DNA from 3 places in the Streptomyces sp. NPDC007856 genome. Region 2 is predicted to be linked to each of the others. Evidence: riboswitches for the same ligand, from Rfam matches in the RefSeq annotation. Region 2 holds a riboswitch; each other region holds the start of a gene.
What was found. A riboswitch is a leader RNA that binds a small molecule or an ion and turns the genes downstream of it on or off. The one in region 2 is predicted to bind cobalamin.

Region 1: another riboswitch for cobalamin. It lies ahead of ACFYOH_RS39885 (HoxN/HupN/NixA family nickel/cobalt transporter); the one in region 2 lies ahead of ACFYOH_RS36515 (cobalamin biosynthesis protein).
Region 3: another riboswitch for cobalamin. It lies ahead of ACFYOH_RS18135 (CbtB-domain containing protein); the one in region 2 lies ahead of ACFYOH_RS36515 (cobalamin biosynthesis protein).

What each region holds. Positions count from the first base shown of each region.
Region 1 is NZ_JBIAEC010000027.1:70,096-77,461, reverse strand. It holds gene ACFYOH_RS39930 (SpoIIE family protein phosphatase) at 1-209, shown strand, start outside; gene ACFYOH_RS39925 (transposase) at 338-775, shown strand; gene ACFYOH_RS39920 (transposase) at 681-1,025, shown strand; gene ACFYOH_RS39915 (hypothetical protein) at 1,032-1,535, shown strand; gene ACFYOH_RS39910 (hypothetical protein) at 1,548-1,775, opposite strand; gene ACFYOH_RS39905 (PLD nuclease N-terminal domain-containing protein) at 1,930-2,184, opposite strand; gene ACFYOH_RS39900 (HAAS signaling domain-containing protein) at 2,295-2,858, opposite strand; gene ACFYOH_RS39895 (PadR family transcriptional regulator) at 2,871-3,224, opposite strand; gene ACFYOH_RS39890 (superoxide dismutase) at 3,459-4,106, shown strand; gene ACFYOH_RS39885 (HoxN/HupN/NixA family nickel/cobalt transporter) at 4,276-5,385, opposite strand; cobalamin riboswitch at 5,412-5,602, opposite strand; gene ACFYOH_RS39880 (ArsR/SmtB family transcription factor) at 5,682-6,089, shown strand; gene ACFYOH_RS39875 (hypothetical protein) at 6,070-6,687, shown strand; gene ACFYOH_RS39870 (PepSY-associated TM helix domain-containing protein) at 6,790-7,366, opposite strand, start outside.
Region 2 is NZ_JBIAEC010000020.1:59,081-66,446, forward strand. It holds gene ACFYOH_RS36495 (class II aldolase/adducin family protein) at 23-685, opposite strand; gene ACFYOH_RS36500 (lysozyme) at 876-1,634, shown strand; gene ACFYOH_RS36505 (anion permease) at 1,778-3,028, shown strand; gene ACFYOH_RS36510 (hypothetical protein) at 3,063-3,290, shown strand; cobalamin riboswitch at 3,432-3,573, shown strand; gene ACFYOH_RS36515 (cobalamin biosynthesis protein) at 3,673-4,635, shown strand; gene ACFYOH_RS36520 (cobyric acid synthase) at 4,632-6,140, shown strand; gene cobN (cobaltochelatase subunit CobN) at 6,137-7,366, shown strand, end outside.
Region 3 is NZ_JBIAEC010000007.1:27,319-34,684, forward strand. It holds gene ACFYOH_RS18125 (histidine phosphatase family protein) at 126-713, shown strand; gene ACFYOH_RS18130 (CbtA family protein) at 777-1,529, opposite strand; gene ACFYOH_RS18135 (CbtB-domain containing protein) at 1,551-1,772, opposite strand; cobalamin riboswitch at 1,808-1,946, opposite strand; gene ACFYOH_RS18140 (alpha/beta hydrolase) at 2,210-2,974, shown strand; gene ACFYOH_RS18145 (hypothetical protein) at 3,065-3,334, opposite strand; gene ACFYOH_RS18150 (GNAT family N-acetyltransferase) at 3,607-4,473, shown strand; gene ACFYOH_RS18155 (sensor histidine kinase) at 4,470-5,690, opposite strand; gene ACFYOH_RS18160 (cation acetate symporter) at 5,850-7,366, opposite strand, start outside.

The DNA of each region.
Region 1 (7,366 bases), on a different contig from region 2:
GCACGCTCACCTGCGAAGTCCACGACTGCAATGCCGTCGCGCCACGGCTGCGCCACGCGAAAACCATCGACGAAGGCGGGCGCGGCTTGTTCATCATCGCCCAACTCGCACAGAACTGGGGCGTCCGTTACTCCCTCGACGGCAAGACCGTCTGGGCCGAGCAGACTCTCCCGCCCGCAACCTCGCCCCGTCCCCAACAGCGGTCATAGCGACACCGAGGGCGCCCGGATTGTCGTCGGCCGGCCGTGCCGGCGAGCCCCGGCGGGCCAGGGCCAGATCACACTGGCCACCCTGCGTTCCCTGCGCGCGCACTGGCTACGGTGTGTAGCGATCAGTTGTGGGGGAGGGAGTTGTGGTTGGGGGATTTCGCCCGGGCCGGCCCAAGACCGACAAGCTGGACGCGGTCTGGCTGGCCAAACTCGCCGAACGCGGCATGATGCAGGCCTCGTTCGTCCCGCCGCAGCCCGTGCGGCAGCTGCGGGACCTCACCCGCGCCCGCACCGTGTTCACCCAGGAACGCACCCGCCACAAGCAGCGGGTCGAGAAGCTCCCGGAGGACGCGCAGATCAAACTGTCTACTGTCGTCTCCGACCTATTCGGCGTGTCGGGCCGGGCCATGCTCGACGCCCTGATCGCCGTCCAGCGCCCCCCGCACCCTCGCAGACCTCGCCCGCGGCCGCATGGCCAGCAAGAAACCGGCTCTGATCGAGGCCCTCACCGGGCAGTTCGAAGACCACCACGCCCGCCTGCTGCGCGTGCTGCTGACCACCGTTGACCACCTCACCACCCAGATCAGCGAGTTCGACCAGTTGATCACCCAGGCCCTGGGCCGGCTCACCGACCCGCCTCCTGACGGGGTCCGCCCGCCCGGCACGGACACCGACGGCACCAGCCACACCGCGCAGCAGCTGGTCGAGAGGCTGGATGCCATCCCGGGGGTCGGGCCGGCCACCGCCCAGATCATCCTCGCGGAGATCGGCACAGACATGAGCCGCTTCCTCACCCCCCAACACCTCATCTCCTGAGCCAGGTTGCGCCCTCGCACCATCCAGTCCGGCGCGAAGAACAGCACCGGTCCGGCCGGGAAGGGCAACCCGTGGCTCAAGGGAGCCCTTGGCGAGGCAGCAACCAGCGCCGCCCGCACCGGCACCTTCCTCGGCGCCCGCTACCGCCGCATCGTCAAACGCCGCGGCCACCCCAACGCCGTCGTCGCGGTCGCCCGGTCCATCCTCGTGATCACCTGGCACCTGCTGAACGACCCCGACGTCCCCTGTCACGGCCTCGGCGCCGACTGGCACCACCGTCACCTCAACTCCGCCCGCAAGACCCGCGATCTCGTCCGCCAGCTCCAGGCCCTCGGCCACCAGGTGACGCTCGCCCCCGCCGCACCCCAACCACACGCACGCCCCCGACATCCGGTCCGCAAGCGGCCCGGATGCTGCCGCCTGCCCTCCCGAAGAGAGATTTTCCGTTCAGCGAACGTCTTTCATGGCGCTGTGGCCGTCGCGTCCCTTCCCCTCTGGCTGCGCGCATGACCTGCCAGGGACTCAGCCCTTCTTCTGTTTGTACAGTTCAAGATCCCTGTTCACGAACAGATGCACATAGCCGCAGTTCCAACAGATCAGGCCGGTTGCCGACTCGTTCGCCCAGCCCAGGTTCATGAACTCAAGGCCGGAGCTGTTGAGCTTCACCTCGCGGTCCCTGAACAGGTCACCCCGACAGAAGTTGCATTTGATCCACACGCCCCGTAGAGCCGCGCGAACAGGTTTGGCCATGTCTCCACCTTTCGTATAAGCCGTCGTGGTAGTGCGCCCGTCTCCCGCGCGAACTGCGTGGTGGGCAGCGCAATCAGGTCCCCAACCGGGCCATGCCACGGCATCGGCCCAGTGACCACCCGATCACGAAGACGTCGATGGGACGCTCTTGGAATCAGACGATGCTCGGCCGGCGCTGGGCGTCGCGGCGACCGATGAGGAACCAGAGCAGGCTCCCGAGGAACGGGGCCATGAGGGCGAAGACGAGCCAGACCAGCTTCATCCCTCCGGTGAGGTCGGACCTGACGATGCCGAGCAGAGCGCCGAAGTACAGCGCGAGAGCACTGGCGACCACAGCAGCTCCGGCGCAGGCGATCACGACAGTGCCGGTAGGGGCAAGAGCTATCTGGTGTGCGAGCTGTCCTTGCATCGTTCGTTCCTCGTGTTGGTGCGGGAATTCTTGGGGTGCCCGGTCCGGGGCCCCGGTTCATGGCGGTCCAGCCGTTTCGGGGTGCCGGCCGTGTCCAGGTAGAGCCCCTGTCACGACGGGTGCTGTGCGGACCGCAGCAGGTAGACGGCGGCGGCGACCGGGAGCAGCGGGACGATCAGGAGGACAAGGACGAATACTCCGAGGCCGAAGTTCAGCGTCCCCGCGGAGAGCACCCACTGCGACACCGCGAACAGCAGCGGCACGAGGGCCGCCGCCGTCGCGATCGCCCTGTCCCGGCTGCGCCACTGCGGCGCGGTCCACAGCCACCAGATCGCGCCGATCAGGGCAGAGACGCCCAGCAGGGGTGCGAAGAGCGTCAGGGGGCCGGTCGCCGCCAGCAGTACCAGCAGGGCGCGGGTGCGTCCTCGGCCCGTTTGCCGGGCGGGGGGCTCGTCACCGAGTGCGGTTGCCGCGATGGTGCGCGGGTCGCCGAGGCGTGTGAGCACGGTGCGGACCGCGTCGTCGCCGGATGCGGACTCTTCCGCGAGTGCCACGGCGATGTGCTCCTCCAGGTCGGCCAGCAGCTCGTTCCGGCGCTCCGGGCTGAGCCCGGCCGTTTCACGCGCCACGGCGGCCAGGTAACTCTTCACCAGCGGGTGCTCGGTGATCGTCACGACGGTCTCCTGTCAGTCGGTGATGAAGTGGTCGACCGCGTCACGGAAGTGCGGCCAGATGGCGGTGAACTCCTTCAGCGCCGCATGCCCCGACGGTGTCAGCTCGTAGTAGCGCCGCGGGGGCCCGCTGGGGGACTCCTGCCAGCGGGTCTCCACCAGTCCGTCACGGCGCAGCCGCGACAGCAAGGGATAGATGGTCCCCTGGCTCGTGACCATGACGTTCACCGCGCCGAGGGTTTCGAGCAGCTCCACGCCGTAGCGCGGGCCCTGGCGCAAGATCGCAAGCACGCAGTACTCCAGCACCCCCTTGCGGAGCTGGCTCTCCGCCTTGCCCGCGGCCGGCTTACCTGCGATGTCAGGTTCCATGCATTGCACAGTACCTGGTCATCCCTGGAAGTCCAAAGATGATGTCCGTGCACTCGGGATTCGGTCGGACCTCGACTCACCAACGCTGGCAGCCCTCGATCCGGGACATAGAGCCGACCGCACACTGACCCATCGGACAGGCCCTAGCTAGGTCCAACGCCTGATCGCAAGGTACCGTTCTTACTGCCAGTGTGCACCTGCATACGAGTTGCAATAATAGGGAGGGTGTTGGACATGGCGCTTTACACGCTCTCGGAACTTCCGTACGACTACTCGGCGCTCGCCCCGGTCATCAGCCCGGAGATCATCGAGCTGCACCACGACAAGCACCACGCGGCGTACGTGAAGGGCGCCAACGACACGCTGGAGCCGCTGGCCGAGGCGCGGGAGAAGGAGTCGTGGGGCTCGATCAACGGCCTGGAGAAGAACCTGGCCTTCCACCTCTCGGGCCACATCCTGCACAGCATCTACTGGCAGAACATGACCGGCCCGAAGGACGGCGGCGGCGAGCCTCTGGCCCAGGACGGCGTCGGTGACCTGGCCGACGCGATCACCGAGTCCTTCGGCTCCTTCGCCGGCTTCAAGGCCCAGTTGTCCAAGGCCGCGGCCACCACGCAGGGCTCCGGCTGGGGCGTGCTCGCCTACGAGCCGCTGAGCGGCCGGCTGATCGTGGAACAGGTCTACGACCACCAGGGCAACGTCGGCCAGGGCTCCACCCCGATCCTGGTCTTCGACGCCTGGGAGCACGCCTTCTACCTCCAGTACAAGAACCAGAAGGTCGACTTCATCGAAGCCGTGTGGCAGGTCGTCAACTGGCAGGACGTGGCCAAGCGCTACGCCGCCGCCAATGAGCGCGGCGACAGCCTGCTGCTCAAGCCGTGACGCCGTAACACACCTCAGACGTCCTGCCTCGTGATCGTCTTCTCACCCTTCACGTCGGCAGGCGGCACAACGGAGGGCTCCCGCGAGGACATGTGCCCGCGGGAGCCTTTCTGCTGCCGGCGCAGGGACGCACCGGTGCGCGTCGGTCGCCGGCTCAGCGGCTGTGTCGTCAGCCGGTGTCGGCAGTGCGGGCGCTCCAGCGTTCCTCGACCCTGGCCAGCCGCCAGTAGCCGATGGCCACGACCCAGACGACCACGAACAGGCCGACGATGACGTAGCCGACGTTGTCCAGGTCCAGGCCGGCGATCCAGCCGGAGACGTCGTCGCTCAGGCCCAGCTTGTCGTGCAGCACCCCGACCAGCTCGATGGTGCCCACGAAGAAGGCCACCGCGATGGACAGGCCGGTGATGGTGAGGTTGTAGAAGACCTTGCGGACGGGGTTGGAGAAGGCCCACTGGTAGGCGAAGTTCATGAAGGTGCCGTCGAGGGTGTCGAACAGGCTCATACCGGCGGCGAAGAGCAGCGGCAGGCACAGGATCGCGTACCAGGGCAGGCCGGCGGCGGCGCCGTTGCCGGCCAGGGCGAGAAGCAGCACCTCGGTGGTGGTGTCGAAGCCGATGCCGAAGAGGAAGCCAAGCGGGAACATCTGGCCGGGGCGGCGGATGGACTTGGTGAGCCGGCCCAGAATGCGGTTCATGAAGCCGCGCGAGTCGAGGTGGGCCTCCAGCTCAGCCTCGTCGTACTGCCCGGCCCGCATCGCCTTGAAGACGCGCGCGATCCCGACCAGGGCGACCAGGTTCAGGGCGGCGATCAGGTACAGGAAACCGCCGGAGACGGTGGTGCCGACGGTGCCGAGGACCTGGTGGGTGCGGGAGTCGTCGTTCATCAGGCTGCCGGCGAGCTTCGCGCCGCCGGCGACCAGCGCGGCCATGGCGACCACCACGCTGGAGTGGCCGAGCGCGAACCAGAAGCCCACCGACACCGGCCGCTTGCCGTCCGCCATCAGCTTGCGGGTGGTGTTGTCGATCGCGGCTATGTGGTCCGCGTCGAAGGCGTGCCGCATGCCGAGGGTGTAGGCCGTGATGCCCAGACCCACCCCGAATGCCTTGGTTCCGACCTCGTAGTGGCGCGGGACCACCAACAGGAAGAGGATGCCGAAGGCGACCACGTGCAGAGCGACGATGACGGCCAGGAGGCCGGCGGTGCGGACGGTGTCCTCTCGGCGCCAGCGGAAGGAAGGAGCGACGGCGGTTTCGGGCACGCCTTCGGGCAGGGTCATACGGTCACGCTCCAGCACCTCGTGGATCAGCTTCGTGCTGCCGTGGCCGGTCTCCTGGCTGACGGGTCATCGCGCCCGCCCCTGCCTTCCCAGCCGTGAGGCCAGTGGCAACGCATGGGGCGGGAACTCCCCGATCACAGTGGCGAGGGCCGCTCCGGACTGAGCCCCTGAGGGACTGTCACCGGTCTTCCCGAACACCACGGCCCGCCCACCCTAGAAGGCCGCTGGCCGAAGCTGCAAGGCTGCACAACTGATCAGGTATGGAGGCGGGCGCCGGTGACTGCGATGATGGGGCCATGCATCTCGTCCCCGCGGAACGTGCCGGGCAGCGGACCATCGACGGCCATCGGGTCTGCGACGCCATCGCAGCCGTCGGCGAACCCGAGCGTGTACGCGCCTGGGCCGACCGCTTCTCCCTCCTCTCCGACCCCGGGCGCCTGGCCCTGCTGTTCGCCCTCCACGAGGCGGGCCCCATCGCCGTCTCCGACCTCGCCGTCGCCACCGGGATGCGGGACACCGCCGTGTCCCAGGCCCTGCGCCTGCTGCGGGCGGCGGGCGCCGTGGAGGGCGAGAAGGACGGCCGGGTCGTGCGCTACCGCCTCGTCGACGGCTCCCTCTCGGCATTGCTGAACCACTGCACGTCACACGATGCAAGCCCCGACAGCACAATGTCGCGAGAAGCAAGTGGCGCAGGACGACGGTGAGGATCGCAGCTGCGCGCGATTGCCGCCGGCCTCGGACAGGACCAACAGCGGCTCCTCGCCCGGTGTCGTCACTCCGGTTTTTCCGGCCGGGGTTTCCGTGCTCTCTGGCTTCACCGGGCAGTTGGAGGTTTCCTTCACGTTCAGGGCCGGGTGGTGCCGCCTTGCGCTGCGCGTAGGCGCAGAAGCCGCTGCATATCGGGCGACGTCCATCGAGGACGACTTCTTCACCGACCTCGTTGAGGCAGTGGCACGGATCGCCTCGGGTGCGATCGTGGCGTCGGTCTTGTGGGGTGACGAACCGGGAGGAGTGTTCCTCGATATCGCGCGGTCGGGACCTGACCACGCTTCCATCGTCGTGCACCAGCTCGGCCTCCCCGACTGGCTCACCCCGGCCGACCCGCCCTGGGCGCCGGTACGCGGGGACGCTCTCGTCATGGCCCGGCTTCCGATGGTGACCTTCCTGACCGCATTCGCAGAAGCCTTTTCCGCTGTCCAGCAGTCGGCACCAGAAGGACGCATTCCAGGCTGGGGCGGCGAATTTCCTGCTGCAGCTTTCGCCAACCTGCGGCGTGAATTGGGCAAGCGACGGTCCTTCTAGGCAGGTGCGGCCGTGGACGAGTTGGTCCTTGTTCGCCTGCCCCTCACGGAACTCCTCCCTGCGGCGTCGTGCGGCGTGGGCTCGTCGGTCGGGCCGGTCGGTTCAGGCGTGAGCGTGCTTGGTGCGGCGCCGAGAGATTCGGCCGAGGAGGAGGTCCACGACGAGGAAGGCGGAGAGCGGGATCCCGAGCAGCGGGACGTAGTAGCCGACGACGGCGACCGCCGCGACGCAGGGCATCAGCACGTACACCGGCACCTGTCGCCAGGCCCCGCGGGGGAGCGGGCGGCCGAAGGCGGAGCCGCGGCCGCGCTGCCACCACATGCGGTAGCCCCAGAGGATGAGGAGGATCAGGGCCAGGGCGAGGCCGGCCAGCACGATCTGGTTGGCGAGGCCGAACAGGGTGCCGGTGTGGGCGTCGATGCCCCACCGGGTGAGCTTGGCCAGCAGCGGGTAGTCGGCGAAGCGCAGGACGTCGGTGACCTTGCCGGTGGCCGGGTCGACGGCGATCGAGTCCTGCCTCTCGGGCCAGCTGCGCTGGATCTGCCGTACGACGTAGGCGGAGTTGGAGTCCGCGGGCGGCACGATTTCCACCGGGTCGGACAGGCCCTCGGCGCGGGCCGTCTTCAGGACGGCGTCCAGTCCCACGTCGGAGCGTGCGCTGGGGTGCGAGCCCATGTCC
Region 2 (7,366 bases):
CGAAGGGCTGGGCAGCACGGGGTCACCTCCGTTGGCCGTACCCCTTCAAGCGTTCCCCGACCTCCGCCAGTTGTGCCTCCGTCAGCAGGGACGGGGTCAGGCCCGGTACCGAGGACGCCGTCAGCCACAGGCGGCACATCCACTCCAGTTGGGCGGTGCGGTCGTAGGCCTGGTCGAGGGTGGTGCCGTAGGTGATCGTGCCGTGGTTCTGCAGGAGGCAGCCGGAGCGGTCGGTCAGGGCGCGGAGCATGTTGTCGGCGAGTTCGTCGGTGCCGTAGGTGGCGTAGGGGGCGACCCGGACGGGGCCGCCCAGGGCTGCCGCCATGTAGTGGACGAGCGGGAGCTCCGGCACGAGCGTGGAGAGCGCCGTCGCGTGCACGGCGTGGGTGTGGACGATCGCGCGGGCGTCGGTGGTGCGGTAGACGGCGAGGTGCATGGGCAGTTCGCTGGTCGGCACCAGCGTGCCGAGCACCTGGCGTCCGGTGAGGTCGACGCCGGTGATGTCGTCCGGGGTGAGCCGGTCGTACGGCACGCCCGACGGGGTGACCAGGACGAGGTCGCCCACGCGCGCCGAGACGTTCCCGGAGGTGCCGACCACCAGCCCGTCGGCCACCGTCCGCCGCGCCGTCGCGACCAGTTCCGTCCAGATCCGTTGCTGTTCCGCGTCCCGCCGCTGTTCAGCCATGCCGCGATCCTGCCAGCCTGGCCCACGGAGAGGGGCACGGACGGTCGCCTCCGGCCGGAAGCGCATGCCCCCGATCGGGCGAAAGTCCTGGTGAATCGCCGCGGGGAGGCGCTGATTCGGCGATCAGCGGACCTTCAATGGTCCCCCTTGCCCACCGGAGGTTCTCTCGTCCGCCGACCCGGGGAGACACATGGCCAGCAAACGCACCCTTCTCCGTCACAGCGCCGGTGCCCTCGCGGCGACCATGGCGGCGCTCGCCCTCACGGGCACCGCGTCCGCGGCTGCCGGACCTTCGGCACCGGCCGCCTCGGGCCTGCCCCGGGGACACGACGTCTCGTCCCACCAGAAGCCCGTCGACTGGGCGACCGCCCGGTCGACGGGCGCGCGGTTCGTCTACGTCAAGGCGACCGAGTCCACGGACTACCGCAACCCGTACTTCTCCCAGCAGTACGAGGGCGCGCACGAGGCGGGCCTGTACCGGGGCGCGTACCACTTCGCCCGGCCGGACAGGTCCTCCGGCGCCCGGCAGGCCGCGTACTTCGTGCGGAACGGCGGGGCCTGGGTGGCGGACGGCCGGACCCTGCCGCCCGCGCTGGACATCGAGGACAACCCGTACAGCAGGAAGGACGAGTGCTACGGACTGGACGGGACGCAGATGGTCCGCTGGATCCAGTCCTTCAGCGACGAGATCGAGCTGGAGACCGGCCGCCGCCCGGTGATCTACACGACGACCGAGTGGTGGCGGCTCTGCACCGGCAACAGCCACGCCTTCGCCGGGAGCCACGCCCTGTGGATCGCCCGGCACGGCACCTCGCGGCCGGGGCCGCTGCCGGGTGGTTGGCAGCACTGGATGTTCTGGCAGTTCGACGCGGACGGCCGACTGCCGGGTGACCAGAATCTCTTCAACGGGTCCACGAGCCGACTGCGGGCCTTCGCCCGGGGCTGGTAGTCAAGGGGCGCCTGGGCCGCCGGAGCCGAGCGGAACCTCGAACCCCCTCTTCAGACACCCTGGCGCCCGCCGCAGTTCACCTTCCGTTCACTCAGGTTGCCTACGGTCGTCCAGCCAATGACCTCGAACGATTGCCTGGGTAAATGGAAAGCTTCTCGCTGATCCTCGCGATAGTGGTAGTAACCGCTCTCGCGTTCGATTTCACGAACGGTTTCCACGACACCGCCAACGCGATGGCGACCGCCATCTCGACAGGCGCCCTGAAGCCCAAGATCGCGGTGGCCATGTCCGCCGCCCTCAATCTGGTGGGCGCCTTCCTCTCCGTGGAGGTCGCCAACACGATCTCCAAGGGTCTCGTCGACGAGACCGGCATCCGTCCCGAGGTCATCTTCGCCGCCCTGGTCGGCGCGATCCTCTGGAACCTGCTGACCTGGCTGGTGGGCCTGCCCTCCAGCTCCTCGCACGCCCTGATGGGCGGTCTGATCGGCGCCACCGTCGCCTCGGCCGGCTTCGGCGCGGTGCACGGTGACGTCCTGGTCACCAAGGTGCTGCTCCCCGCGGTCGCCGCCCCGATCGTGGCGGGCGTCGCCTCGATGCTGGCCACCCGCTTCTCCTACGGCATCGGCGGCAAGGCCGAGGGCGAGGCCACCCGCAAGGGCTACCGCGCCGGCCAGATCGCCTCCGCCGGCCTGGTCTCCCTCGCCCACGGCACCAACGACGCCCAGAAGACGATGGGCATCATCACCCTGGCGCTGATCGCGGGCGGCGCCATCGCCCCGGGCTCGAACCCTCCCACCTGGGTCATCCTCTCCGCGGGCCTGGCCATCGCGCTCGGCACCTACATCGGCGGCTGGCGGATCATCCGCACCATGGGCAAGGGCCTGACCGACCTGGAGCCGCGCCAGGGCTTCGCCGCCCAGACCAGCGCCGCGACCGCCATCCTGGCCTCCTCGCACCTGGGCTTCTCCCTCTCCACCACGCATGTCGTCTCCGGCTCGGTGATGGGCGCGGGCCTCGGCCGCAAGGGCGGGGTGGTCCGGTGGTCCACCGCGACCCGCATGGTCGTCGCCTGGGTGCTCACCCTCCCGGCCGCCGCGCTGGTCGGCGCGGGCGCCGAGTCCGTCACGGACCTGGGTGACTGGGGCACCGCAGTCGTCGCCGTCTTCCTGGTCGCCGCGAGCGCCACGATCTGGAAGATCTCCCGCCGCGAGGTCGTCGACCACACCAACGTCGTCGACGTGCCCGAGGAGCCGGCCGGCGTGGTGACCGCCGCCATCGCCGCGGTGACCCCGCCCCCGGCGGGCACGATCACCGAGGACCTGACGGCCACGATCCTCTCCCCGGCCGCCGCTGAGGCCGCGCCCGAGGCCGCCCCGCCGGCCGCCACCGTCTGACCCCGGCCACACCGGTAACCAAGGAAGCAACCCCATGAAGATCGACTGGTCGGCCCTCGGCTCCGTCTTCGGCGTCAGCCTCGTGTTCACGGTGGGCCTGGTGGCCCTGTTCACCCTCGGCGTCAACGGTCTGGCCCGGCGCGAGAAGGCCGCGGCCCAGGGCAACTCCGCCGCCCTCGCCGTCACCGGCGCCTACCTCTGCTTCGCCGCCTGTGCCGCGGCGGTGTCGTACGGCATCTACCTCATCGTCTCCAAGTCCTGACCGAGCGGCACGAACCGGGCAGTCCGAAGGCTCCTCTCCGTCCCTGACGGAGAGGAGCCTTCGCCATGCCCAGGGGTCACGGGTGCCCCACGATGTGGGGATCGGCACACTCTCCCCGCGCAGGTCAACGGCAAGTTGACGGCCGTTCGGAGCGCGTGGTGGACTGCCCAGGCCATGTACGGCGGCAGGAGAGGAAGCCGGTGCGAATCCGGCGCGGTCCCGCCACTGTCACCGGGGAAGAACCCCCGGGAGCCAGGAACTCTCACCGCCGAATCTCGTCGAACCAGGGCGCGGACACCCTGAGTGAGGACACAGATCGCCATGCCCGGCTGCCGAAGGACCAGTACCAGGCCCGCTCCTGTACCCACGGCCGGCTGAGCCGATGGGTGCCGATCGCACTTACGCGTACGGCGCCGCCGCCGGCCTTCTCGGTGACCTGCTCCTCGGCGATCCGCGCCGCGGACATCCGGTCGCCGCGTTCGGGCGTGCGGCCGCTGCCGTGGACCGCGCGTTGTGGCACGACCACCGCGGCTGGGGCGCCGTGCACACCGTCGTGTGCGCCGGTGGCGCCGTCGCACTCGGCACGCTGGCCGCACGCGCCGTACGCCCCTCCCCTGCCGCCTCCGTCGCACTGACCGCCGCCGCCACCTGGGCGGTCGTGGGCGGTACTTCGCTCGCCCGGGAGGCCCGCACGATCGGGCGCGCCCTGGAGTCCGGGGACGTCGAGGCGGCGCGGGCGCGGCTGCCGCATCTGTGCGGCCGGGACCCGCAGGCGCTGGACGCCGACGGGATCGCCCGGGCCGTGGTCGAGTCGGTCGCCGAGAACACCTCCGACGCCGTCGTGGGCGCCCTGGTGTGGGGCGCCCTGGCCGGGGTGCCCGGGCTGCTGGGCTTCCGGGCCGTCAACACCCTGGACGCGATGGTCGGTCACAGGTCCCCCCGCTACCGGCGCTACGGCTGGGCCTCCGCCCGGCTCGACGACCTGGCCGGCTGGCCGGGGGCCCGGCTGACCGCCGTACTCGCCGCCGCGGCCGGACCCGACCCGCGCGGTGCCCTGCGCGCCTGGAAGGCCGACGCCCACCGGCATCCGAGCCCCAACGCCGGGCCCGTGGAGGCATCGTTCGCGGGCGCTCTCGGCGTCCGGCTGGGCGGAACGCTCTCCTACGGCGGCCGGGTCGAGCACCGGCCCGTGCTGAACGGGGACACCGGCCGGGCCGTCCGGGGCACCGACATCGACCGGGCCGTACGGCTCTCCCGCCGCGTCGGCCTGCTCGCGCTCGGCGGCACGGTCGCCGCGCGCCTCCTCGCCAAGAACGTCAAGGGTCTGAAGGGACGTGGGAAGTGAACGGGGGACTCCTCGTCGCCGGCACCACCTCCGACGCCGGAAAGAGCGTCGTGACGGCCGGGATCTGCCGGTGGCTGGTGCGACAGGGCGTGAAGGTCGCGCCGTTCAAGGCGCAGAACATGTCGCTCAACTCCTTCGTCACCCGCGAGGGCGCGGAGATCGGGCGGGCCCAGGCCATGCAGGCCCAGGCGTGCCGGATCGAGGCGACCGCGCTGATGAACCCGGTGCTGCTCAAGCCGGGCGGCGAGCAGAGCAGCCAGGTGGTGCTGCTGGGCAGGCCGGTGGGCGAGTTGAGCGCACGCGGTTATCACGGCGGGCGGCAGCAGAGGCTCCTCGGCACGGTGCTGGACTGCCTGGCCGAGTTGCGGGGCACGTATGACGCGGTGATCTGTGAGGGCGCGGGCTCGCCTGCGGAGATCAATCTGCGGCGGACGGACATCGTGAACATGGGGATCGCGCGGAACGCGCGGCTGCCCGTGCTGGTGGTCGGGGACATCGACCGCGGAGGCGTGTTCGCCTCCTTCTTCGGGACCGTCGCCCTGCTCTCGCCGGAGGACCAGGAACTGGTCGCCGGCTTCCTGGTGAACAAGTTCCGCGGCGACGTCTCGCTGCTGGAGCCCGGTTTGGAGATGCTGTACGGCCTCACCGGGCGGCGTACGTACGGCGTGCTGCCGTTCCGGCACGGGCTCGGCATCGACGAGGAGGACGGGCTGCGGGTCTCGCTGCGGGGCACGGTCCGCGAGTCCGCCGTGACCCCGCCCGTCGGCGAGGACGTGCTGCGGGTCGCCGTGTGCGCGATCCCGCTGATGTCCAACTTCACGGACGTCGATGCGCTGGCCGCCGAACCCGGGGTCGTGGTGCGGTTCGTGGACCGGCCGGAGGAGCTGGCGGACGCGGACCTGGTGGTGATTCCGGGGACCCGGGGCACGGTCCGGGCGCTGGAGTGGCTGCGGGAGCGGGGCCTCGCGGACGCCGTCGTCCGGCGGGCCGCCGAGCAGCGGCCGGTCCTCGGCATCTGTGGCGGCTTCCAGATCCTCGGCGAGCGCATCGAGGACGAGGTCGAGTCGCGGGCCGGTGAGGTCCCGGGGCTCGGTGTGCTGCCCCTGCGGGTGCGGTTCGCCCGCGAGAAGACCCTGACCCGGCCGTCCGGGGAGGCCCTCGGCGAGCGGGTCGAGGGGTACGAGATCCACCACGGGGTCGCCACGATCGACGGCGGCGATCCCTTCCTCGACGGCTGCCGGGTCGGCCAGACCTGGGGCACGCACTGGCACGGCTCGCTGGAGTCGGACGGCTTCCGCCGGGCCTTTCTGCGCGAGGTGGCCGCCGCCGCGGGCCGCCGCTTCGTGCCCGCGCCGGACACCTCCTTCGCCGCGCTGCGCGAGGAGCAGCTCGACCGGCTCGGCGACCTGATCGAACAGCACGCGGACACGGACGCGCTCTGGCGGCTCATCGAGTCGGGCGCGCCGCAAGGACTGCCTTTCATTCCACCGGGAGCGCCCGCATGAGCACAGTGTTGTTGTTGTCGACCGCCGACACGGATCTGCTGGCGGCCCGGGCCTCCGGCGCGGACTACCGCATCGGCAACCCGACGCGGGTGGATGTCGCCGGTGAACTCCCGGGCCTCGTCCAGGGCGCGGACCTCGCCGTCGTACGGCTGCTGGGCGGCAAGCGCGCCTGGGAGGAGGGGCTGGCCGTGCTGCGGGCGTCCGGCGTCCCGACCGTGCTGCTGGGCGGCGAGGCCGTACCGGACGCCGAGTTGATGGCCGAGTCGTCGGTGCCGGCCGGTGTGGTGGCGGAGGCGCTGAAGTACCTGGTCGAGGGCGGGCCCGCGAACCTGCTGGAGCTGTCCCGGTTCCTGTCGGACACCGTGCTGCTGACCGGTGAGGGCTTCGAGGAGCCGCGAAGGATGCCGGAGTACGGCGTCCACGGCGACCGCCCTCTCGTCGACGGCCGGCCGACGGTGGGCGTGCTCTTCTACCGGGCGCACGAACTCAGCGGCAACACCGCCTTCGTGGACACCCTGTGCGCGGCGATCGAGGCGCAGGGCGCCAACGCCCTCCCCGTCTACTGTGGTTCGCTGCGCGGCGCGGACGCCGGGCTGTACGAGCTGCTGGGGCGGGCCGACGCGCTGATCGCGACCGTGCTCGCGGCCGGCGGCACCCACGCCTCGCAGGCCTCGGCGGGCGGTGACGAGGAGTCCTGGGACATCGGCGCGCTCGCGGAGCTGAACATCCCGGTGCTCCAGGGCCTCTGCCTCACCTCCTCGCGGTCCGCGTGGCAGGAGTCGGACGCCGCCCTCTCCCCCATGGACGCGGCGATGCAGGTCGCGATCCCGGAGTTCGACGGCCGGCTGATCACCGTGCCGTTCTCCTTCAAGGAGCAGGGCCCGGACGAGGTCCCGGTGTACGTCGCCGATCCGGAGCGGGCCGCGCGGGTGGCCGGAATCGCCCTGCGGCACGCGCGGTTGAAACACAAGCCGAACGCGGAGAAGAAGATCGCGCTGGTCTTCACCGCGTACCCGACCAAGCACTCCCGGGTCGGCAACGCGGTCGGCCTGGACACGCCCGCGTCGGCGGTCCGGGTCCTGGACGCCCTGCGGGAAGCCGGCTACGGCCTCACCGAATACCCCTCGGGTGGCGACGAGTTGATCCACCGGCTGATCGAGGCCGGCGGCCACGACGTGGAGTGGCTGACCGAGGAGCAGCTGGCGACGGCGCCCGCGCGGGTCCCG
Region 3 (7,366 bases), on a different contig from region 2:
GTTCTTCCGGGGGAACCGAACGCCCCATGATCGCCAGTCCGCGCGGTGCGCCACACATCCCCGGTTGATCCGCTCATCAGCCGGATCTTGTGCGTCGTTCGCCCATGCTGGTACCTCTGAACCACGTGACCAGCCGAGTTCTTCTCCTGTCCCCCGCCATGAGCGCGTCACTGCGGCAGGCCCGCTTCGACGACGGCGGCTCGATCGACTGCAGCGCAGCGGCACGTGCCCGCTCGGCGGCCGCAGCCCTGCCCTCCGCGGCCCGTGTCCTCGCCTCCCCCGGCGTGCGCTGCCGGGAGACGGCCGCGGCACTGGGCCTCGACGGCGTGCCGGAACCGGAGTTGGCGGGTCTCGACGTGGGCCGCTGGCGCGGGCGCACCCTGGAAGAGGTGGGGGCCGCCGAGCCGGAGGCGGTGGGCCGCTGGCTCTCCGATCCCGAGTGCGCACCGCACGGGGGTGAGTCCGTGCGGGATCTGTGCCGGCGGGTCGCGCGGTGGCTGGCCGGCGCACAGGACCTGACGGGTCGTACGCTCGCCGTGGTCGAGCCGGAGGTGGTGCGGGCGGCGGTCGTCGACGCACTGGACCTGCCCGCAGCGCTCTTCTGGCGCCTCGACGTGCTGCCGCTGACCCTGACCGAACTCAGCGGCCGGGCCGGGCGGTGGAATCTGCGTCTGGGGTGTCCGCTTGGCACGCCGACGCCGGAGGCTGACTAGGCAGGAGGGACGGCAAGGGCCCGGCGGACGGTTCCGCCGGGCCCCTCTGTCGTACGCGAGGAGTCAGTGCGCGGCCGGAACCGCTCGCCGCTTCGCGGCCGTCGCCGGCTTGGGGTTCAGCAGCCGTTCGGCCAACTCACCGAAGACCAGGCCGAATCCGGCCCACAGGGCGGTCTGGATCGCCAGTGCCGAGAGCCGGAAGCGCCACAGCAGGGTGGCCGGGAAGCCCTTGGGCACCTCGTTGACGACGGGCAGGAACTGGTACGCCAGGCCGATCACGACGGTGAACGCGACCACCGCGGCCACCGTGGCCCACCAGGTGCCCAGGCGCGGCGCGAGCCTTTTGCCCAGGAGGGTGGCGGCGACCGCGAGCAGGACACCGAGCAGCATCATCAGGAAGTACAGGGTGGTCCGCTTGCCGATGGTGTCAGGGTTGCCGACCGACGGCGGGTTGGCCGGGTACTTCAGGAACGGCACGACGTACACGGCGAGCAGCGCGCAGCCCGACAGCAGCAGTGCCGTGGCGCGCGGGCCGAAGCGCCCCACGCGGCCGAGGGCGAAGCTGAAGGCGAGCGCGGCGATGCCGCCGAAGGCGACCCCGTAGACGAGGACACCGGTGGCGAGGCCGGCGGTCGACTGCAGGGAGCGGGAGACGGTCTCCATCTCGTGCTCGTGGGAGTGGGCCTGCTCGAAGCTGATCGCCGTGTCGACGTTCGGCTCACCGAGCACGTAGGCCACGACCAGGGCGAGCACGCCGGCCGCGAGGCCGGCGAGCATGCCCCGCACGAGAAGGTTCCGTACGGTTGCGGAGTTCATGGGCGCGCGGTGTTCGTCGCGTCAGTGGCAGGGGAAGCCCAGCAGGTGGCGGGCGTCGTGCACCCACTCGTGGACGTCCGTGCCGTTGAACACGGAGGTGGCGCCCTGCTCGGCGCCGACGAAGTAGAGCAGGACCAGCATGAGGATGCCGAAGAAGACCGCCCAGGGAGCAATCGCCTTCAGCGGCAGCTTGGCGGGAACGACGGGGGTGGTGGCTGTCGGCTGGGCGACGGTCTGCGCCATGGCAGGACCTCCTCTGGGAGTTCGCGTCCCATCTCGGTGGTGCACAGGACGACGACCACGGGTCTGACTCACGAGCCCCTCGCGGGTCCCGCATACAGTGGCGCGACCGTGCCGGATTCCCACCGGCTTCCGTTTCGCCGTCGTCGATATCGGACCGACCGTACCGCGCCACGCGCGCATGGCCAAGACCGCCTCCCCGCCAAGTGATCTTCCTCTCCACCAGGTGTGTCCGCGCGCCACGCACGTGGCGGGAAAAAGGTTGGGCGGGCTGATCATCGGTCTGGTAGCTTGCGGTTGCCCGTGATCAAGGCCGAGGAGGTGAGACCCATGAAGGCTGTATTCGTGTGGGTGCTCCCCCTCGTCGTCACGGTCGGGCGATCGACGTAGGTGTCGCCGGGAGCGCCTCGACACCAGGCACTCCCGAAAGGCAACATGCCATGACATCTTTGAAGTTCATCGCCGAGTCGTCCGTCAACGGCATGATCGAACGCGACTTCACCGTGGGCGAGGTCCCCGGTGTCCTCTGGTCCCCCGCCTCCGGCGCGGACCGTGCGCCCCTGGTCCTGATGGGCCATGGCGGCGGCAACCACAAGAAGCATCCGGCAATGGCCGGTCGTGCCCAACTCCTGGTGAACGGCTGCGGCTTCCATGTCGCGGTCATCGACGCGCCCGGTCACGGCGACCGGCCGCGCACGGCACATGACGAGCAGGAGATCGCCGAGCTGTTCCGGGCGAGGGCGGCGGGCGAGCCGGAGGGCCCGATCGTCGTCCGCTACAACGCCCACCTGGCGGAGCTCGCCGTGCCCGAGTGGCAGGCGACCCTGGACGCCCTCCAGGAGCTTCCGGAAATCGGCGCCGACGGGCCGGTCGGCTACTTCGGCATCAACATGGGCACCGCCATCGGCGTGCCGCTGGTGGCGGTCGAACCCAGGATCACCGCCGCGGTCTTCGGTCAGCACTGGCCCGACGTCCTGGCGGAGAAGGCCAAGCAGATCACCGTCCCGATCGAGTACGACATGCAGTGGGACGACGAACACATCCCGCGCGAGGCCAGTCTGGCGCTGTTCGACGCCTTCGCCTCGACGGAGAAGACCCTGCACGCCAACGCGGGCAGACACAAGGAGCTGCCCCGGTTCGAGGCCGCCAGCGCGGTCCGGTTCTTCGCCCGGCATCTCGGCCGAACGGCCCCCGTGCCGGCCTGACATGAGCGGTGGCGGCGCCCGGCCTGCCGGTCGGGTGCCGTTGCCGTGCCCCTGGGTCGGGGCTGTGCGTCCATGCGCGGCCCCGAGCCGTCAGGCCGTGCGAGTGACCGCGTCGGTGAGCAGCGTTTCGACTTTCCGGGCGACCCGGTCGAGGGGCAGCATGCTGCGCTGGGCGCGGCACCTGACGATGGCGCCCTCGACGGACGCCACGACGACGGAAGCGAGAACGGGCGCCCGGCAGCCGGGATCGGCGCCGTGCGCCGCGAGCGCCTCGGTCAGCAGCCGCTGCCAGTCCTCGAACACTCCGGCGGCGACCCGGGCCGGCGGGATCTCCTCGGCCGGCGGTTCGTCGACGGACACGGCCGGCACGGGGCAGCCGGCCCGGAACTCGCTGTCGACGACGACGCCGCGCCACAGGCCAGAAGGGCGCGGGTCCGGCGACCGGATGGGCTCCGGCCGCGTGGACCCCGCCCGTGTCGTCTCCCACGTCTTCGATCGGAGCAACTCCCCGAGGCCGTGCCCGAGAAACGCCTCAAGCCCGTCTTGGTCCGCGCCGACGGCTGAGCACATCCCGACCGCCCCGGCCGAAAACCGGGTGCGGACTGTCGGCGCCTTGGTGTGGGATCGGGCGTATGGCGATCGTGCTGGGCATGCCGGGAGTCGATGGGCTGAGCGAAGCTGTGGGTGTGCTGCGGGAGTGGCAGTACGACGAGGCGCCGATGCAACTGCATCCGGGCGATCTGGGCTGGTTCTGGCGGTTCGGCGCGGAGGCGACGGCCGCGGCGGTCCGGACCTGGCGCCGGGACGGACGGATTCTCGCCATCGGGCTGCTGGACGGTCGCGATCTGCTGCGGCTGACGACGGCACCGGACGCCCAGCGGGACGAGGAGCTGGCGCAGCGGCTGGTCGAGGACGTGACCGAGCCGGAGCGCGGCGTACTGCCGGCCGGGAGGGTGTACGTCGAGGCGCCCACGGGCGCACTGGTCCAGGATCTGCTGTTCGAGGACGGCTGGGACGGGGACGAGCCGTGGACGCCGCTGCGCCGCGATCTCACGGCGCCGGTGCCCGATCCGGGCGTGCGGATCGCGGTGGTCGGACCGGAACAGGTCCACGCGCGGACCGCCGTACACCGGGCCGCGTTCGACAGGTCGACGTTCACGGACCAGCGCTGGCACGCGATGGCGGCCGCATTGCCGTACGCCGACGCCCGGTGTCTGGTCGCGTACGACGATCTGGGCAACGCGGTGGCGGCGGTGACGGTGTGGTCGGCCGGCCCGGGCAGGCCCGGGTTGCTCGAGCCGATGGGCGTGGACGGGGAGCACCGCGGTCACGGCTACGGCCGGGCGATCTGTGTCGCGGCGGCCGCCGCACTCCGGGAGCTGGGCTCGTCGAGCGCGGTCGTCTGCACCCCGAGCGCCAATGCCGGCGCCGTCGCCACCTACAAGTCAGCCGGCTTCCAGCAGCTCCCTGAGAGACGGGACCGCCGCCGGGACGCCTAGGCCGTGAACCCTCCTTCAGCCTCGGGCTGTGCGGGCCGGGCCTGGATGCCGGGGCGGAATTTCGGGACGCGGAGGGTGATCTTCGTGCCCGCTCCGAGGCCGGTCTCGATGACGAGGCCGTGGTCGTCGCCGTAGACCTGGCGCAGCCGCCGGTCGACGTTGTTCAGGCCGATGCCGGCGGCGGGTCCTGCCGTGCCGCGCAGGATGGCGCGCAGGCGTTCCGGTTCCATGCCGATGCCGTCGTCCTCGATGACGACCCGGGCCTCGGTGCCCTCGTCCTCGGCGATGATCGTGACGCCGATGCGCTCCACGGACCCCTCCAGACCGTGTTTGAGGGCGTTCTCGACGAGCGGCTGCAGGCAGAGGAAGGGCAGTGTCACGGGCAGCACCTCGGGGGCGATGCGCAGGGTGACCGTGAGTCGGCGGCCGAAGCGGGCACGGGCGAGTTCCAGGTACTGCTCGATGGAGCGCAACTCCTCGGCGAGGGTGGTGAAGTCGCCGCCGCGGCGGAAGGAGTAGCGGGTGAAGTCGGCGAATTCCTGCAGGAGTTCCCGGGCGCGCTCGGGGTCGGTGCGGACGAAGGAGGCGATGCTCGCGAGGGAGTTGTAGATGAAGTGCGGGGAGATCTGGGCGCGCAGGGCCCGGACCTCGGCCTCGTGGGCGCTGGTGCGGGCCCGGTCGAGCCCGGCGAGTTCGAGTTCGAGGGAGAGCCGGCGGACCGCTTCCTCGCCGGCGCGGACGAGAGCGGTGGACTCGCCGGCGGCGAGCAGGACGAGGGCGCCGGGGGTGCCGCCGTCGGCGGGGAGCGGCACCAGGGCGCCCCAGCGGACGGGGCAGCCGGTGTCGTCGCAGGGCAGCGGGAAGGTCCGGGCGCGGGACGGGTGGGCGAGCTGCGCCGTCACCTCCGCCCGGTGGTGTTCGGCGGCGCCGTCCCAGGCGAGCACGCCGGTGTCGTCTGTGAGGGCGAGGGCGGGGGTGCCGAGCAGGGCGCGCAGTCTGCGGACCGTCTTTCGAGCCGTGTCCGGGGTGAGCCCGGCGCGCAGGGGGGCCGCGGCGAGCGCGGCGGTGTGCAGGACGTGGGCCAGGGCGCGCGACGCCCCCTCGCTGTCGGGCGAGTGCTCCTGCTGCCGGCGCGCCGCCCCGTGCCCGAGGGCGGCACCGAGCACGAACAGCGCGAACGCGGCGAGAGCGAGCGCCGCGGTGCCGAGGACGGTCATGGGCGACGGGGGTTCAGGGCGGCGGGGTGGGTGGTGGAGTGCCGGAGGGCGCCGCCGAGCGCCGCGCACCTGCCGGAACGCCCGACTCGCACTGCGGGACGGCCGGTGCGCCCCATGGCGTCCTGGTCTCTGTCGCTGGTCTGCACAACGGCTCCTCGGTCAGGTCGTCGCCGGTTCGGGGCGGGAGGGGGCCGGGGGTTCGGGGAGGTGGAGGCGGGCCATGGTCGAGGCGGTGCCGGGTGGGACGCGGCTGCGGGTGGCCAGGGAGATCAGGACCATGGTGGCGAAGCCCACGGGGACGGACCACACCGCGGGCCACGCCAGCAGGGTGTGCGGCCAGCCGGAGCGGGCGCGGCCGAAGATGGTGGCCGTCACCGCGGTGAACGCCGAGCCGCCGCCGAGGACGAGCCCGGCGATCGCGCCCGGCGGGGTCAGGCCGCGCCACCAGATGCCGAGGACGAGCAGCGGGCAGAAGGAGGAAGCGGAGACGGCGAAGGCGAGTCCGACCGCGTCCGCCACGGGCAGATCGCTCACCATCGCCGCGGCGGCGGTCGGCACCGCGATCGCGGGCAGCGTGGCGAGGCGGAAGTGGCGGACGCCGAGCGTGGGCAGCACGTCCTGGGCGAGGACGCCCGCGACGGACATGGTGAGCCCGGACGCCGTGGAGAGGAACGCCGCGCAGGCGCCCCCGGCGACGAGGGCGCCGAGCAGGTCTCCGCCGACCCCGCCGAGCAGCCGCTGCGGCAGGACGAGGACCGCGGCGTCGGTGTCGCCGGTCAGGAGCAGATCGGGGGCGTACAGGCGGCCGAGCATGCCGTACACGGGGATGAGGAGATAGAACCCGCCGAGCAGGGCGAGCACGCTGACGGTGGTGCGGCGGGCGGCGCGGCCGTCGGGGTTGGTGTAGAAGCGGACGACGACGTGCGGCAGGCCCATGGTGCCGAGGAAGGTGGCGAGGATCAGCCCGTAGGTCGCGTACAGGCCGTGCTGTTCGCGGTCCGAGGACAGCGGCTCGGCCCAACTGGAGGGCGCGGCACGGTCGGCGGCCCGGTCCGGCAGGGGGACGCGGGCGCCGGCCGGGAAGCGCAGGGCGGTCCCCGCGCCGATCCGGTGCCGGCCCTCGCCGAGCCGCAGCGAAGCCCCGCGCGGCGCACGGCCGTCGACGGTGCCGGACGCGGTCACCCGGACCGGCTCGCGCACGGTGAGGGTGAGTGGCCGGTCGACGCGCACCTCGGTGGAGCGGTGGAAGACGGGCCGGTCGTCCCAGGCGGGTGCCGGGGCGTGATCGCCGTGCCAGGCGAGCAGCAGGAACACCACGGGCACCAGCAGGGCGGTGAGTTTCAGCCAGTACTGGAAGGCCTGGACGAAGGTGATGCTGCGCATCCCGCCCGCGGCGACGGCCGCGGTCACCACGGCGGCGACGACCAGACCGCCGAGCCAGCCGGGCGCTCCCGTGAGCAGCCGCAGGGTGAGACCGGCGCCGCGCAGTTGGGGCAGCAGATACAGCCAGCCGATGCCGACGACCAGCACACCGGCGATCCGGCGCACCGCCCGGGACTCCAGCCGGGCCTCGGCGAAGTCGGGCAGGGTGTAGGCGCCGGAGCGGCGCAGCGGGGCGGCGACGAAGGCCAGCAGGACCAGGAACCCGGCGGTGTAGCCGATGGGGAACCACAGCA